Regions from separate parts of the Brevibacterium sp. Lmc1 genome, predicted to be linked through region 2. Evidence: riboswitches for the same ligand, from Rfam matches in the RefSeq annotation. Region 2 holds a riboswitch; the other holds the start of a gene.
What was found. A riboswitch is a leader RNA that binds a small molecule or an ion and turns the genes downstream of it on or off. The one in region 2 is predicted to bind thiamine pyrophosphate.

Region 1 (7,468 bases), 850 kb from region 2:
GGACTCGACGTCATCGTCGAAGGACTGTGCGTGACCTTCGACGGGCAGCCGTTCGAACCGCTGCCCAGCTTCATGGCCGTCGCTGAGGAGGTCCTGAGACTCACGGCGGTGTGCACAGTCTGTGGGAAGGACGCTGTGTTCCACCAGCGTTTGGAACAGACGGAGAGCCCGAACGGACCAGACGCAGCACGGACAGTTCAGCCACCCGAGGCGACTCTGGCCGCGACTGAGATCGACGCCAGCCACATCGGTGGCTTGGATACCTATGTCGCTCGCTGTCGGCAGCACTTCACCGGGGCCGGGTAGCTTCACCGGACCTGTCCAACGGTCCTAGCCGTCGATGCTGTCCCAGACCTCTCGCCAGATCCGCGCGAGGTCTGGGATCTGATAGTGGGCGTTGAGGCCGCTCGGCTGCGGAACCACATGCAGCGCCACATCAGCCGGCCACCCGTCGATCAGCGTCGTATCCTGCCGGCCGAGCTGAGCTTTCGGCACCTGAAAGCCGGTGCGGAACGCTGTGATCCCGGCGATCGCGACCGCCCGGGGTCGGATATCGGCAAGACGCTCGATGAGGTGAGCCGCACCTTCACGCAGCTCCTGCCGGGAGAGTTCGTCGGCGCGGACAGTGGCTCGCCCCACGAGGTTGGTCAGACCGATTCCACGACTGAGCAGCTGCAGCTCATCCGCAGGCTCGAGCCCACACGAGGCATCGACTTGGTGATCGGTGAGACCCGCCTGATGCAGAGACGGCCAGAAACGGTTGCCGGGACGTGCGAACGGCGCATTCACCGCGGCCGTCCACAGCCCCGGATTGATGCCGACGATGAGCATCTTCAGCCCGGAGGAATCGCTCGGCAGAATATCGTCGATCGCATCCGGGTCGTCCGTGGCGAAAGCCGCGAGATCGTCCTTGGTCGGTTTGCGACCGCCCAGAGGGGATAGCCGACGATTGCTGACGAAGTTGTCCTCACTCACATCTTTCACACTACCGTCGTACCATGAGCCACGATCATGTGACCCCACAGCCCGGAGAGTCCGCACCCTTCCATTTCAACGACCGCTGGACCACCGACGCCGGAATCGAATCGGTGTGGGCGGTTCTGGAACAGGTCGACGAGTGGCCTGGGTGGTGGCCGGGACTGACAGCAGCCGAAAGGGTCGGGGCTGCACAGGCTGACGTTGATGCCGCCGATCTGCCGGTGACCCCAGGCAGCCGAGCCCGCCTTCTGGTCCACGCACCGGTCGGGTGGTCTCTGCGGTTCTCCATCGAAGTCGAGGAGGTCGATGCACCCCATCACATCCGGTTCCGGGCGAGTGGTGATCTGCGCGGCGAAGGCAGATGGACTCTGACCGCCACCGAGGGGGTGACGACAATCGATTCTCTGTGGTGTGTGACGACGAGCAGAACGATCATCAGTGCGATGCGACCGCTGTCCGGACTCATGCATGGGGCAGTGATGAGAGCCGGCGAACGGGGACTGCGATCACGACTGGCCGACCGGCCCGGCTCCTGAGCGAACCGGTACCCAGGTCCTCGAATCTGCCGGTCGCTGGTCTCTCTGGTCTGCCGAGGCGCGAGCGGCGGCCTCCCACGCCTCGATGCCCCCGGCAAGCGAGCGCAGACGTACTCCGGTCGGGACCGATCGGGACAGAATCTGGGCGGCCTCGGCCGATCGGGCCCCGGACTTGCAGTGGAAGACGATATCGACCGGTGCCTCAGCCCGGCCGGAGGCACCGAGCAACGACTCAAGCGCCTGCCACCCGCCGTCTCGGAGGGCGCCGAGCGGCAGATGCATCGAGCCGGGGATGGCAGCCAGCTCACGTTCCCAGTCCTCCCGCACATCGACGACGAACACATCGTCTTCGACGGACAGGAATTCGGCGACGTCGATCTCATCCGCCGCAGGCTCTGCCACGCCGCCGCCGTCGAGGTCCACAGCACAGGCGGCAGCCACCTCGGTGAGGTCGGTGACCGGGGGACGGTCGGGATCGAGGGAGAACCGCAGGGTCGAGTACTCCCCGGTCAGCGCCTCATAGCGCAGCAGCCGACCGATGAATGGGGCACCGATGCCGCAGATGAGCTTGATCGCCTCGGTTGCCATCGCCGAGCCCACGGTTCCGCACAGCACACCGAGGACTCCGCCCTCGGCGCAGTTGGGCACCGAATCGGGTTCCGGGATATCCGGGAACAGATCGCGCAGCATCGGCCCGTGACCGGGAACGAACGTGCTCACCTGACCGGCGAAGCGGAAGATCGTGCCCCACACCAACGGGGTGCCGGTGAGTTCGGCGGCATCATTGGATAAGTACCGAGTGGCGAAGTTGTCCGCCCCGTCAACGACGACATCGTGTTCAGCGAAGAGACCGAGCACATTCTCCGGGCTCAGCCGTTCCGCGATCGTGCGCACCTCGAAGTTCGGATCGAGCCGGTGCACGGCATCGGCGGCAGATGAGACCTTCGGTCGGCCCACATCCGCATTCCGGTGGATGATCTGGCGCTGCAGGTTCGAAGCCTCCACCACGTCATCGTCGATGATCGTGATCGACCCGACTCCTGCGGCCGCGAGATAGTTGAGGACTGGAGCCCCGAGCCCGCCGGCGCCGATGACCAGCACCGAGGCGGCCCGCAGACGCCGTTGTCCCTCGAGTCCGAATCCCGGCAGGCTCAGGTGCCGGGAGTAGCGTTCCAGCTCCGTCCGGGACAGAGACTCCACGGGGTCGACGAGAGGAGGCAGCGACGGAGGAGTGGCGGCAACGGTGGTCATTGTGCTGCGAGCATTCCATCGAACGGCGATGATGCCAATGCCAACGGTCGTTTGGGAATCCTCCCGGCTCCGGCCGCCAGATGCCCGGCCTCGACGGCCAAAGCCATCGCCCGGGCCATGGCGTGAGCATCGTGGGCGCGGGTGACCGCCGAGGCCAGCAGCACCGCGGTGCACCCGAGCTCCATCGCCAGAGCGGCATCGGAGGCGGTGCCTACACCGGCGTCGAGGATGACGGGCACCTGTGCACGGGAGACGATGGTCTCGATGTTGTGAGGGTTGAGGATGCCCAGCCCACTGCCGATCGGAGCACCGGCCGGCATCACCACAGCTACACCAGCGTCCTCCAGACGCTTCGCCAGGGCCGGATCGTCGTTCGTGTAGGCGAAGACCGTGAACCCATCGAGGACGAGCTCCTCGGCTGCGGCGAAGAGCTCGATGGGATCCGGCAGCAGGGTGTCCTCATCGGCGATGACCTCGAGCTTCACCCAATTCGTCTCCAGCGCCTCTCGGGCCAGTCGGGCGGTGAGCACGGCGTCTCGGGCCGTATAGCAGCCGGCGGTGTTCGGCAGCACCCGAATACCCAGACGCTGGAGCATGGTGAACACTGAGTCGCGGGACTCGGCGTCGAAACGGCGCATCGCCACAGTGGTCAGCTCGGTTCCCGAAGCCACGAGTGCGTCTTCGAGAATGCTCAGGGAACTCGCCCCTCCCGTGCCCATCACGAGGCGAGACGACATCTCCACATCATCGATCGTCCAGGTCATCTCAACCTCCCTGCACAGCGGTGACGATGTCGACGGTGTGCCCGTCGGCCAGGGTGCAATCGGACCAGGCACCGCGACGGATGACTTCACCGTCGACGGCCAGGGCGATGCCCAGGCGGCCGCCGTCGGCTGGTGTCCCATCGGGGTTCAGCTCCCGTCCGGTGACGTCGGCGATGAGGTCGAGCGCCGAGGTGGCACCCGGCAGCTCATGGCGAGCGCCGTTGAGGACGATGGTCGGTGAGTGTTCGTGGTCGGTCATGAGATGCTCCTCATCGGGTAGGCACTGGTGTGGTCTGTGGTGAAGCGGTGTGGGGACACGGACTCGAGCGTCCCGTCAGGAGGCCAGTCGGAGGCGACGCCCAGGGCGAGCTCGGCACCGAGCCTGCCGCCGAACGGGGCCAAGAGGATGCCGTGGCGGAAATACCCGGTGCTCACGATGCAGCCGGGATCGATGCGGCCGATCATCGGCAGGTCGTCCGGAGAACCGGGCCGGGCACGGGTGGTGATATCGGTGATCTCCGCGTCGAGGATGCCCGGGACCAGTCGCTGCCCGTCGGCGAGCAGCCGGTGAATCGCCCCGGCCGGAGTGCCGGAGAGTCCGTCCTCACGCGAACTGGCACCGAGCACGATCTCGCCGTCCGGGCGAGGAACCAGGTAGACGGGGCGACCATTGACCAGCCCGCGGATGGTGCGGCTCAGCAGCGGAGTCGCCTTCGCGGAGGCGCGCAGTCGCAGAACATCACCCCAGACCTCACGCAGAGGCAGCTGCGGGGCACCGACGAACGCGGACACAGCGCTGCCGGCGCAGATGATCACCTGATCGGCCTCCAACCGGCGGCCATCGCCCAGTGCGACTCCCACAGTCGTATCGCCGTCCTTGATCAGGCTGGCCGCCCGCTGGCGAATGAAGCCTCCTGAGTGAGAGGACAGGACAGTCAGCAATGCGGCAGTGAGCCGACGGGGGTCGATCGAGTGATCGCCTGGAATGTGCACGGCCCCGGCGACGGCAGGCGACAACGACGGCTCAACCCGGCGGGCAGCACTGCCGGTGATGAGCTCGGTGGCGAAACCGGACCGCGACTGTGCATCGCGCAGCTCCCGCAGAGCCTGCAGATCAGCTCGGTCACCGGCGCACACCAATGTTCCGGCATCCGAAAAACCGAGATCGCTGCCAGCGGCGCTCGCCACCTCGGCGGAGAACTGAGGATACATCTGCGCGGAGGCTCGCATCAGCGGGTACAGGGGAGTCTGCCCCCAGACCACCTCGGCGGCGGGAGCGAGCATCCCTGCGGCAGCATGGCTCGCACCCTGAGCGGGCGCAGGATCGATGATGGTGACTTCGGTACCGAGGCGGCGCAGATACCAGGCCGTGGACAGGCCGATGATCCCGGCGCCGACGACAATGACTCTCACAGCTTCTCCCTCCGGCGGCATGATCCGCATCAGGTCTGACGGTCGGCTCTTACGCCCTCTCAGCCTCGTTGGGAGGCTCCCGCGAACTCCTCTACTCTATGACCATGACCACACAGATGCCACCGCGCACCGCAGCGCGGCAGACGAAGAGAGCCTGGAGAGAGGCACGACTGGCAGAGGCGAAGCTCTACCTGTGCACCGATGCCCGGACCGGTCAGGGCGACCTCGCCGAGTTCCTCGACGCCGCCTACCGTGGAGGTGTCGACATCATCCAACTGAGGGACAAGAGCCTCGAGGCCCGCGCCGAGATCGCGGCATTGGAGGTCCTCAAAGATATTGCCGCCCGTCACGACAAGCTCTTCTCAGTCAATGACCGTGCCGACGTTGCGCTGCTGACCGACGCCGACGTCTTCCACGTCGGTCAAGGCGACCTCACCAGTGCTCAGGCCAGGGCTGTGCTCGGACCCGATGTCATCCTCGGCCGCTCGACCCATTCCCTCAAGCAGGCGCTCGCCGCCGAGGCGGACCCGGAGACCGACTATTTCTGTGTCGGGCCGGTCTGGGAGACCCCGACGAAGCCAGGCCGCGCCTCTGTGGGGACGGCGCTGCTGACCGCCACCGCCGCCGAGGCGGCCAAACCGTGGTTCGCCATCGGTGGTATCGCGACCGGGGAGAGGCTGGACGCGATCCGGCAGGCGGGCGCGAGGCGTGCCGTCGTCGTCCGTGCGATAGCCTCGGCTGAGGATCCCGCTGCGGCCGCGCGGGAGCTCAAGGAGGAGTTGGAATGACCCAAGCAGCTGACAGAGCATCCGAGGGAATCGGTGCTGGCGCTGACCTGTCGATTCTCATCGCCGGGGCGGGGGCGACCGGCGGAGCGTTCGGCACCTATCTGCAGGAGGCCGGACGCGATGTCACTTTCCTGCTCCGGCAGGCACGGGCGGAGACGGTCCGCGCGGAGGGACTGCGCTTCACTGCACCCGGTGATGATCGGACGAATCAGGTCGATGTCATCACCGCTGAGGAACTCACAGCCGCATCACGAACCTTCGACCTCGTCATCGTCGCGGTCAAAGCGGGTGGACTCGACTCGGTCATCGCCGATATCGGACCGGCTGTGGGCGAGCAGACGACGATCATTCCGTTCCTCAACGGCATGGCTCAGATCGAGAAGCTGCAGAGCAGATACCCCGGACAGGTGCTCGGAGGGTTCGTCAAGATCGTCGGCACCATCAGGGACGGAGCCGTCGTCCAGCTCACCGACCTGGCCGTGATGACCATCGGAGATCTCCACGGCGCCGAAGTGCCCACACGCATCTCCGAGGCGCTCGATGTGCCCGGATTCAAACTCCAGACCGTCGATGGAATCATCGACGGGCTGTGGGAGAAATGGATCTTCATCGCCGCGGCAGGAGTCGTCACCTGCCTGTTCCGCGCCCCGGTCGGAGCGATCATGGAAGCCGGCGGCAGATCGCACGTGTATGCCATCATCGATGAACTCGAAACCGTGGCGGCTGCGGCAGGACACCCGGTGTCGGAAGCCTCCCACGCCATGACTATCAAGATGCTCACCGAGGACGGTTCCGCCTTCACCTCATCCCTCTACCGGGATGTGACGGCAGGGCTGCCGAGCGAAACGGAGCACATCCTCGGCGACCTGTCGATCAAGGCGGAGGATCTGGGAGTGGCGACTCCGCTGCTCGACCTCACACTTGTGCAGCTGCGGGCAGGGGAAGCCCAGAAGCGGCTCTGACTTCGGCAATGCCGGTGCGCAGCATCGCCAGATACGGCTCCTGCGGCTGAGCGTGTTCGACGTCTGACGAACGATGCGCGGCGGTGAACGTGACCATCGGGACACCGTCGACATCATCGAGGACGAGCAGCGTCTCGTACCCGCCCGGACCCAGAGAGTGGGAGCTGCCGGCTGCCAGATCGAAGACGAGGCGTTCCAGCGGACTGTCCGGTTCGGGCGGTCGGTGCATCTCCTGTGCCGCCACATCGGCGAACTGTTCGGCAGTGATGAGGTAGGCCTTGGCGGGGGTCGGTCCGGGGAGGAAATGATCGTAGAAGGCCATGCCGCCGCCCCACACCTTGGACTCGCCGGCGAAATAGATCGTTCCGGGCAGTTCGATCCCGGCTTCTGCGCGGGGCAGTGTTGCGTCCCTGGCACCTGGATAGGTGACCATCGCCCCGAGCGGTCGCCCGCCCTGCAGATAGCAGGCGAGCCGATCGCGAGCCATATTCGATCCGTAGCTGACGTACCACACATATGTTTGAGACATCCCTGCCATCGTGACATCTCGGTCTTGGAATTCGGTGAATCGGTGCCGAGTGTGTCCTCTGCGGCGCCGGCATAATCGGCGGATGAGTTCGGCGCTGCCGGTGATGGCCAGGGCGATGCCGATGCCCACGGCGACTCCGAGTAGCGGCCGGTCCTCGAAGATCATTCCCCCGATGAGTCCGATCACCGTCGAATAGAGCGCCCAGGCGAGACTGCCGATCCCGTCCCAGAGCAGGAAAGTGCGGATC
Region 2 (7,468 bases):
GGCGCAACAAGGTGCTGGCGATGACGATGATCATGATGGCCGCCGGCACCTTCCTCATCGGTGTCATCCCCGACTATGCGACCGTCGGCCTCTGGGCACCGTTCCTGTTGCTGGCCTGCCGTCTGCTCCAGGGGTTCTCCACCGGCGGCGAGTACTCTAATGCGATGACCTTCATCGCCGAATACGCACCCGACCGGCGCCGCGGCTTCCTCGGCAGCCTGCTCGAGGTCGGAACGTTCACCGGCTACGTCCTCGGTGCACTCGTCGCCACGATCATGCAGGCTGTTTCGACTCCCGAGTTCCTCGAGTCGTGGGGCTGGAGGATCCCGTTCTTCGTCGCTCTGCCTCTCGGCTTCATCGGCGTCTACCTGCGCACGAAGCTCGCGGACACTCCTGCCTACAAGGAGATGGAGAAGCTCTCCGAACAGGAGGAGCAGAAGAACCACGCCAAGGGCGAGTTCAAGAAGATCTTCAAGCTGTGGCCGAACCTGCTGGCCTGCTGTGGTCTGGTGCTGGCGTGGAACGTGACGAACTACATGCTCACCTCCTTCATTCCCGTGTACTTCCCGATGGTCGAGGACCTCCAGGGCAGCGGCGGAGTCTCAGAACTGACCTCGCAGGTCCTGCAGATCATCGTCATGGCCTGCTGTCTGGCGCTCATCCCGGTCATCGGCAAGCTCTCGGACAGGCTGGGCCGCAAGGCCGTTGTGCGCGCGGGAGCGCTCTCGCTCATCGTGCTCTCGTTCCCGTCACTGTGGCTCATCCGCGGGCACAACGACTTCGTGGTCTTCCTCGGGCTGCTCATCATGGGGCTCAGCCTCATCTGCTTCAGCGCTACGATGCCCTCGACTCTGCCGTCGCTGTTCCCGACGATGGTCCGCGCCGGTGCACTGGCGATCGCGTTCAACGTCTCGATCTCGCTGTTCGGCGGCACGACGTCGTTCGTCATGACCTCGCTCATCAACGCCACCGGATTCCTCATGTGGCCGGCGATCTACCTCATGGCCGCTGGAGTCATCGGGCTCGTCACGATCCACTTCGTGCCTGAGAGCAATCGTCGTCCGCTGTGGGGTTCGACTCCGTCGGCGGCGTCGAAGGAAGAGGCGAAGGACCTCGCCCAGGAGCTCAACGAGGAGGCCGACCTGGTCTGAGCCGGCGCGTATCAGCGCCGTCGGTCTCTCCGGATCAGCTCTGGGCGGGGCCGGTCATCCCTTGCACAGGCAGAACGGGTGGCCGGCCGGGTCGAGGAACACTCGGAACGTCTCTCCCGGCTGCTCTGGGGCCTTGCCTGCGCCGATCTCGAGCACGGCTTCCTCGGCGACGTCGAGGTCATCGACCATGACGTCGAGGTGCATCTGCTGCGGGTGGGCCTGCCCGGGCCAGCTGGGTGCGTGGTAGTCCTCGACCTGCTGGATGCAGATCGGCGGCCACGAATTGGAGACGACTTCTGCCCAGGTGCCGTCTTCTTCGACGGTGACCGACCAGTCCAGGAGTTTGCCGTAGAACTCTGCGAGTTCACCGGCGTCAGGGGCGTCGAGCACGACAACGGGCTGCTTTGCGATAGCCATGCCCCGAGTCTACGCCGCCGCACTGACACAGCGAAGGGCTGGACACCAGGGCGTAGGATTGTTGAGCAGATCCGCCGATGTTTCCGCGTACTCTCGGCCGCACCGGCTCCACACGATGAAGGTTCGCGATGAGTTCTCATGCCCTGCCCGTCGGCGGCACTCCGACGGTGCACATCATCCACGACAATCCGGAATGGATCGCACCATTCACGGATGCGCTCGACCGCCTCGGCGTCGCACACGTCGAATGGCTGCTGCCCGAGACCACGATCGATCTCGACGCCGAGCCCCCACAGGGGGTGTTCTGGTCGCGGCTGTCGGCGTCGGCGCACACCCGGACCGATCCGCATGTGAAGGAGTACGGGCGTGCGGTCCTCGACTGGCTCGCCGCCGCCGGCCGCCGAGTCATCAACGGTCGCGATGTCTACGAGCTCGAGGTGAGCAAGGTCCGTCAGCATCGCGAGCTGGCCGGCCGGGGCTTCGATGTTCCGCGCACCGCCGCCGCGTTCGGACCGCGGGCGCTCGTCGACGCCGCGGCCGGCTTCACTCCCCCATTCATCACGAAGCACAATCAGGGCGGCAAGGGCCTCGGTGTGCGTCGCTTCGACTCCCACGCCGAGCTTGAGGCGGTCGCCGATGAGTTCGCGCCCGGTGGAGCGAATGCGCCGATCGACGGCATCACCCTCATCCAGGAATATGTGCAGCCTGCCCAGCCGTTCATCACCCGTGCCGAAGTCATCGGCGGACGCTTCCACTATGCGGTGCGCGTCGACGTCTCGGCTGGGTCATTCGAGCTGTGCCCGGCCGATGCCTGCACGATTCCGGGTGCCGGGGCCGATCCCGACGTCGAGGCGGTCCCCCAGTTCGCCCGCCGTGAGGAGATCACGGCCGGAACACCGCTCATCGCTCGGCTCGAGACGTTGTTGGCCGACCTCGGCATCGAGATCGCCGGCGTCGAGTTCATCGAGACCGCCGACGGCCGTCAGGTCGTCTACGACATCAACACGAACACGAACTACAACCCGTCCGTCGAGTCCGCCGAACAGTCGGCAGGCCGTCAGCCTGCCGCGGACCGTATCGCCGATTTCATCGCCGATGCCCTCGCCGAGGCGGCCCCACCGTCCGTGCCGCTCGCCGGGTCCGCATCCAGGTGAGGTCCCGGGACACGGTCCTACGTCACCTGCTCGCCGATCTCCGCGCAGTCCGGCCTAGGCAACGCGCTCTCGTGGCCCTCGATGGGGTCGACGGTGCGGGGAAGACGATGCTCGCTCACGAGCTCGTGAATTTGGCCGAGACCGCTGCGGACGTTCCTGGACAAGATTCCGACCGCCGGGTCACCGCCATCAGCATCGACGCGTTCCACCACCCTCGGGCGATCCGGTACGCCCAAGGCAAGGGGCCAGACACTTTCTATCGCCGTTCCTATGATTACGGAGCTTTCGTCGAATCCGTCGTCGAACCATTTCGACGAGGCGACTCGGTCGTTCCAGCCGTGTGGGACGTCGACAAGGATCGGCCGATAGCGCCCGAACCTCGGAGCCTGCCGAACGACTGCGTCCTCCTGGTCGAGGGAATCTTCCTCCATCGTCCCGAGCTTGTGGATCTCTGGGATGCGAGCATCTGGGTCGATGTTCCGTTTGAAGTCTCGGTCCCACGAGGAAACGAGCGATTTGCCGGAGCCTTCGATGCCGATCCAGAGGATGAGTCGAATCGCCGCTACGTCGGTGGTCAGCGACTCTACTTCGCCGAGGCTGCTCCGTGGGAAAACGCCACATGGGTGCTCGACAATCGCGATCTGGAACGGCCGACCCTGATCCGCCGGTCCGGGCCCGGCCGACCCTGATCCGCCGGTCCGGGCCCGACCGGCCCTGATCTGCCAGCCCTGGCCCGTTCGCTCTGACAGCACACCTTATCCCGATGATAGTGTCGAAGTGCTACAGGGGAGCGCCGAAAGGACCGGCGCTGAGAGTGCGCATGCAGACCCTTTGAACCTGATCCGGTGAGCACCGGCGGAGGGAGTGGACAAGCAATGACCACCACAGATTTCGACACATCGATCACCGTGGACGCCGACGGAGCGGTATCAGCACTGGTGAGTTCGACCAGCTGGCAGTGGGCGGGAGCCGTCGAACACAGATTCGTCCAGGATCTCTTCGCCGGCAGCATCGACGACGCCGTGATGCGCGACTATCTGGTGCAGGACTATCAGTTCTTCGAGTCGTTTCTGTCGATGCTCGGCGCGTGCGTGGCCCACGCCGATGAACTCGAGGCGAAGCTGCGGTTCGCCCGACAGCTGGGAATGCTCGTCGCCGATGAGGACACCTATTTCGTCGACTCCTTCGCCGAGTTGGGAGTCGATACAGCCGATTATCTCCACCCGGAACTGACCGCCCCGACGGTTGGGTTCCGCGATCTCATGGACTCGTCAGTCGCTTCGGCGTCGTATCCGCAGCTGCTCGTCGTCCTCGTTGTCGCCGAATGGCTCTATCTCGACTGGGCCGAGTCCCGGATGGACATGCCGCCGCGACATATTCACCGAGGCTGGATCGATCTCCACCGAGGCGAGGCCTTTCACGGGTGGGTGCAGTTCCTCGTCGACGAACTCGAACGCGTCTTCCCCTCCGGCGACGCCGAAGCCGCCGAGTCCCTGACCCGCGTGTGGCGGCACGCCGTCGACCTCGAATGCGCTTTCTTCGACAACGTGTACGACAACTGAGCCGCCAGGGAACGCACGCCGCAGCCGTCCATCTCACTGACCTAGACTGGCCCCATGAGCACAGGTGTAGATGCAGTCGTCGTCGGAAGTGGTCCCAACGGCATGGCCGCCGCCGTCACCCTGGCCCGCGCCGGGCTGAGCGTCGAAGTTTACGAGGCTCAGCCGACGATCGGCGGCGGTGCACGCACCCTCGACCTCGGTCTGGCCCCCGGCGTCACTCATGACATCTGCTCGGCCGTCCACCCACTGGCCATCGCCAGCCCCTTCTTCGTCGACTTCGACCTGCGTGCCCGCGGCCTCGAGTTCACCACCCCCGAGATCTCCTACGCCCAGCCCCTCGACGGCAAACCCGCCGCGCTGGCCTTCCACGATCTCGAAAAGACGGTCGACCACCTCGGCGCGGCAGGACCGGAATGGCGGCGTTTCTTCGCTCCGCTGCTCGACCGGGTCGATGACGCGATCTGGCTCTCCCTCGGTGACAAACGTTCTGTGCCGGAGACCCTGCGCGATCTTCCCGGCATCGCGAACGTCGTGAAGTTCGGCCTGCGGCTCCTGTCCCAGGCCAGTCCGGCGTGGAACATTCCGCTCTCCCATGAATCCTCCCAGGCCCTGTTCACCGGTGTCGCCGCGCACGCAATCGGTGGGCTGCCGGCGATGGGCACCGCGGCCACGGCCACGATGCTCTCTACCGTCGCCCACGCGGGCGGCTGGCCCTCCCCCATCGGCGGATCGCAGTCGATCATCGACTACCTCGTCGCCGACCTCGAAGCCCACGGCGGAACCGTGCACACGGATGCGCGCATCGACCACGTATCGGACATGCCCGCTGCCCGCGCCTACCTGCTCGACACCTCGGCGCTGAACGCCGCGCAGATCTTCTCCGGCCTCATCCCGAGCCACGTCGACAAAGCCCTGCGCAGCTTCAAACACGGCAACGCCGCGGCCAAGGTCGATTTCGTCCTCAATGGGCCGGTCCCCTGGTCCGACCCCGACGTCGGCCGTGCCGGCACTATCCACATCGGCGGCTCACGGGCGCAGATGGCCGCCGCCGAGGCACAGGTGATGTCCGGTCGCATGCCCGCCGATCCCGTGTGCCTCGTCTCGGATCCGACCGTCTTCGACCCATCCCGCGAGGTGAACGGCCTGCGACCGCTGTGGACGTATGCGCACGTGCCCTTCGACTGCCCGCTCGACCCGACCGAGTACATCACCCGCCAGCTCGAACGCTTCGCCCCGGGCTTCCGCGACCGCATCGTCGCGCACAACGCGATCCCCGCCTCCGAGATGGCCGGGCACAACCAGAACTACATCGGCGGGGACATCGCCACCGGCATCGTCTCCTTCTACCGGATGATGGCCCGCCCGCGCACCAGCTGGGACAACTACAGCCTCGGCGTCCCCGGCGCCTACCTGTGCTCGGCGGCGACCCCGCCGGCACCGGGCGTGCACGGGATGAACGGATGGTTCGCCGCCCGTCGCGCCCTGAAGTCCCGGTTCGGGATCACGGAAGCTCCGAGCCTGGCCCCGGGCGACTGACTTTCATTCAGCTCACTCAGTCCTGCACCCACCGATCAGCGTCGCTGTCATAGTGCCATTCGGCCACCTCGGTGACTGCTTCGATGACGTCGTTCAGCCAGAACGTCGTATCCGGGTGCCAGCCCGCCATGAGGCTCGCGGTCCGATCGTCCGTGTTCCCCGCGGTGGGGACTGTGTCCGGATCCGGATCCTCACCGAGGTGGCCCTCCGCCACATCGATGACCGCACCTGCCGCCCGCAGATAGCCGGCGAGACCGACGTGGACACCGTCGTATTCCTCGGCCACGCGTGTCCAGTCGGGGATGACCCAGCGTCCCCTGCGACCGGTGGTCTCGAACCACACCTGACGGCGCTGGGCGGTGACGTCGAGTGGGTAGCGGCGGCACAGATCCGCCCAGTCCTCCGGACGGCGGATCTCGGCGATGCGGGCGTCCGGGCGCAGGCGCAGACGGCAGGTTCGGGCGCGTTCGAGACCGAGGTCATCCTCAACGAGTTCGAGGCCGATCGGGGTTCCATCCGGCCACGTTCCCGTCGACGACCAGAGGCCATGGGGTGGGGTCGACCACCATTCGCCGGTGAGCTCGTCGTAGGGGTCCTTGGCGAAGTTGTGACGGTAACGGGTTTCCGTGGTGAGGACAGAGGCGAGCCACTCGTCGAATCCCCAGGGGAGCCTCGTTCCGTCTTCGTCAAGAGGCGGGTATAGATCGGTCAGAGTGATTTCTATGCGCTCATCCGTCGGGCCTGTCTCGAGGTCGAAGACCGCGGGCAGTCCTGTGTGGCGTCCATTGACTTCATTGAGTTCTTTGTCGTCCCAGCCCAGCGCCCACTGATCATCGGGATCGAGTGGCTTCGACCAGGCATCTAGCAAGCCCGTGGAAACGAGCATCTCGGCGAAAGGACGCAGAGCCTCGCGCACCTCGCCGATTTCCGCGGTCCCCCAATCGTCATCATCAGGAGGCTGCCAATACACTGCAGCGTCGACTACGTCGGACATGGCTTCCTTAACTGCACTCCAAGTCGGCGCAATCGGGCACAGGCACCTCAGATTGCGCACCACCGCCTCCGCGCCTGGGGCTTCTTCATCGCCAGTCCACGGAAAACTCTCGACCTGCTCGAGGGCCAGCCCGAACACGAGCGAGCGTCCCCGCGGGGACGCGAGCAGATCCTCGGCGGACAGGCGGTCGTCATGAAGGGTCGGAGGCGCATCATCGGCGGTCATGACCTCAGGCTACGCGAACACCTGTCAACTGGCCCTGATGGAATCGCCCGCGTCGAATCCTCCGTTGGCGCGCTCACCGGCACGACCGCCTCAGCGGCGGCGAGAATCCGCGCCCCTTTCGCGGCCTTCAAACCCGCGCCGAGGACCCCGATGATGACAAGGACGGCCCCGCACAGCTCGCCGACGGTGACCCGCTCGCCGAGGAAGACGAACGCCGCGCTCATTCCGACGACGGGCACGAGCATCGAGAAGGGGGCGACGACTCCGGCGGGGTTGCGCGAAATCAGCCACGACCACACGCCCGAACCGAGGATCGTCGCGATGACCACGGTGTAGAGCAGTCCCGCGATCGCGAGCAGCCCTGTCGGTGTGGTCAGTCCCGAAAACGATGCGCCGACCCTCGCCGGTCCTTCGACGAGGAGGGAGAGG

Region 1: linked by a shared signal. The riboswitch ahead of thiO (glycine oxidase ThiO) and the one ahead of AC239G_RS03855 (TenA family protein) in region 2 are both predicted to bind thiamine pyrophosphate.

What each region holds. Positions count from the first base shown of each region.
Region 1 is NZ_CM172803.1:1,756,489-1,763,956, forward strand. It holds gene AC239G_RS07780 (thymidine kinase) at 1-306, shown strand, start outside; gene AC239G_RS07785 (mismatch-specific DNA-glycosylase) at 331-975, opposite strand; gene AC239G_RS07790 (SRPBCC family protein) at 999-1,514, shown strand; gene moeB (molybdopterin-synthase adenylyltransferase MoeB) at 1,485-2,765, opposite strand; gene AC239G_RS07800 (thiazole synthase) at 2,762-3,529, opposite strand; gene thiS (sulfur carrier protein ThiS) at 3,531-3,788, opposite strand; gene thiO (glycine oxidase ThiO) at 3,785-4,942, opposite strand; TPP riboswitch at 4,932-5,035, opposite strand; gene thiE (thiamine phosphate synthase) at 5,047-5,730, shown strand; gene AC239G_RS07820 (ketopantoate reductase family protein) at 5,727-6,692, shown strand; gene AC239G_RS07825 (DedA family protein) at 6,646-7,468, opposite strand, start outside.
Region 2 is NZ_CM172803.1:903,677-911,144, reverse strand. It holds gene AC239G_RS03875 (MFS transporter) at 1-1,151, shown strand, start outside; gene AC239G_RS03870 (VOC family protein) at 1,206-1,568, opposite strand; gene AC239G_RS03865 (ATP-grasp domain-containing protein) at 1,697-2,722, shown strand; gene AC239G_RS03860 (nucleoside/nucleotide kinase family protein) at 2,794-3,411, shown strand; TPP riboswitch at 3,497-3,603, shown strand; gene AC239G_RS03855 (TenA family protein) at 3,598-4,284, shown strand; gene AC239G_RS03850 (phytoene desaturase family protein) at 4,339-5,820, shown strand; gene AC239G_RS03845 (hypothetical protein) at 5,837-7,039, opposite strand; gene AC239G_RS03840 (EamA family transporter) at 7,036-7,468, opposite strand, start outside.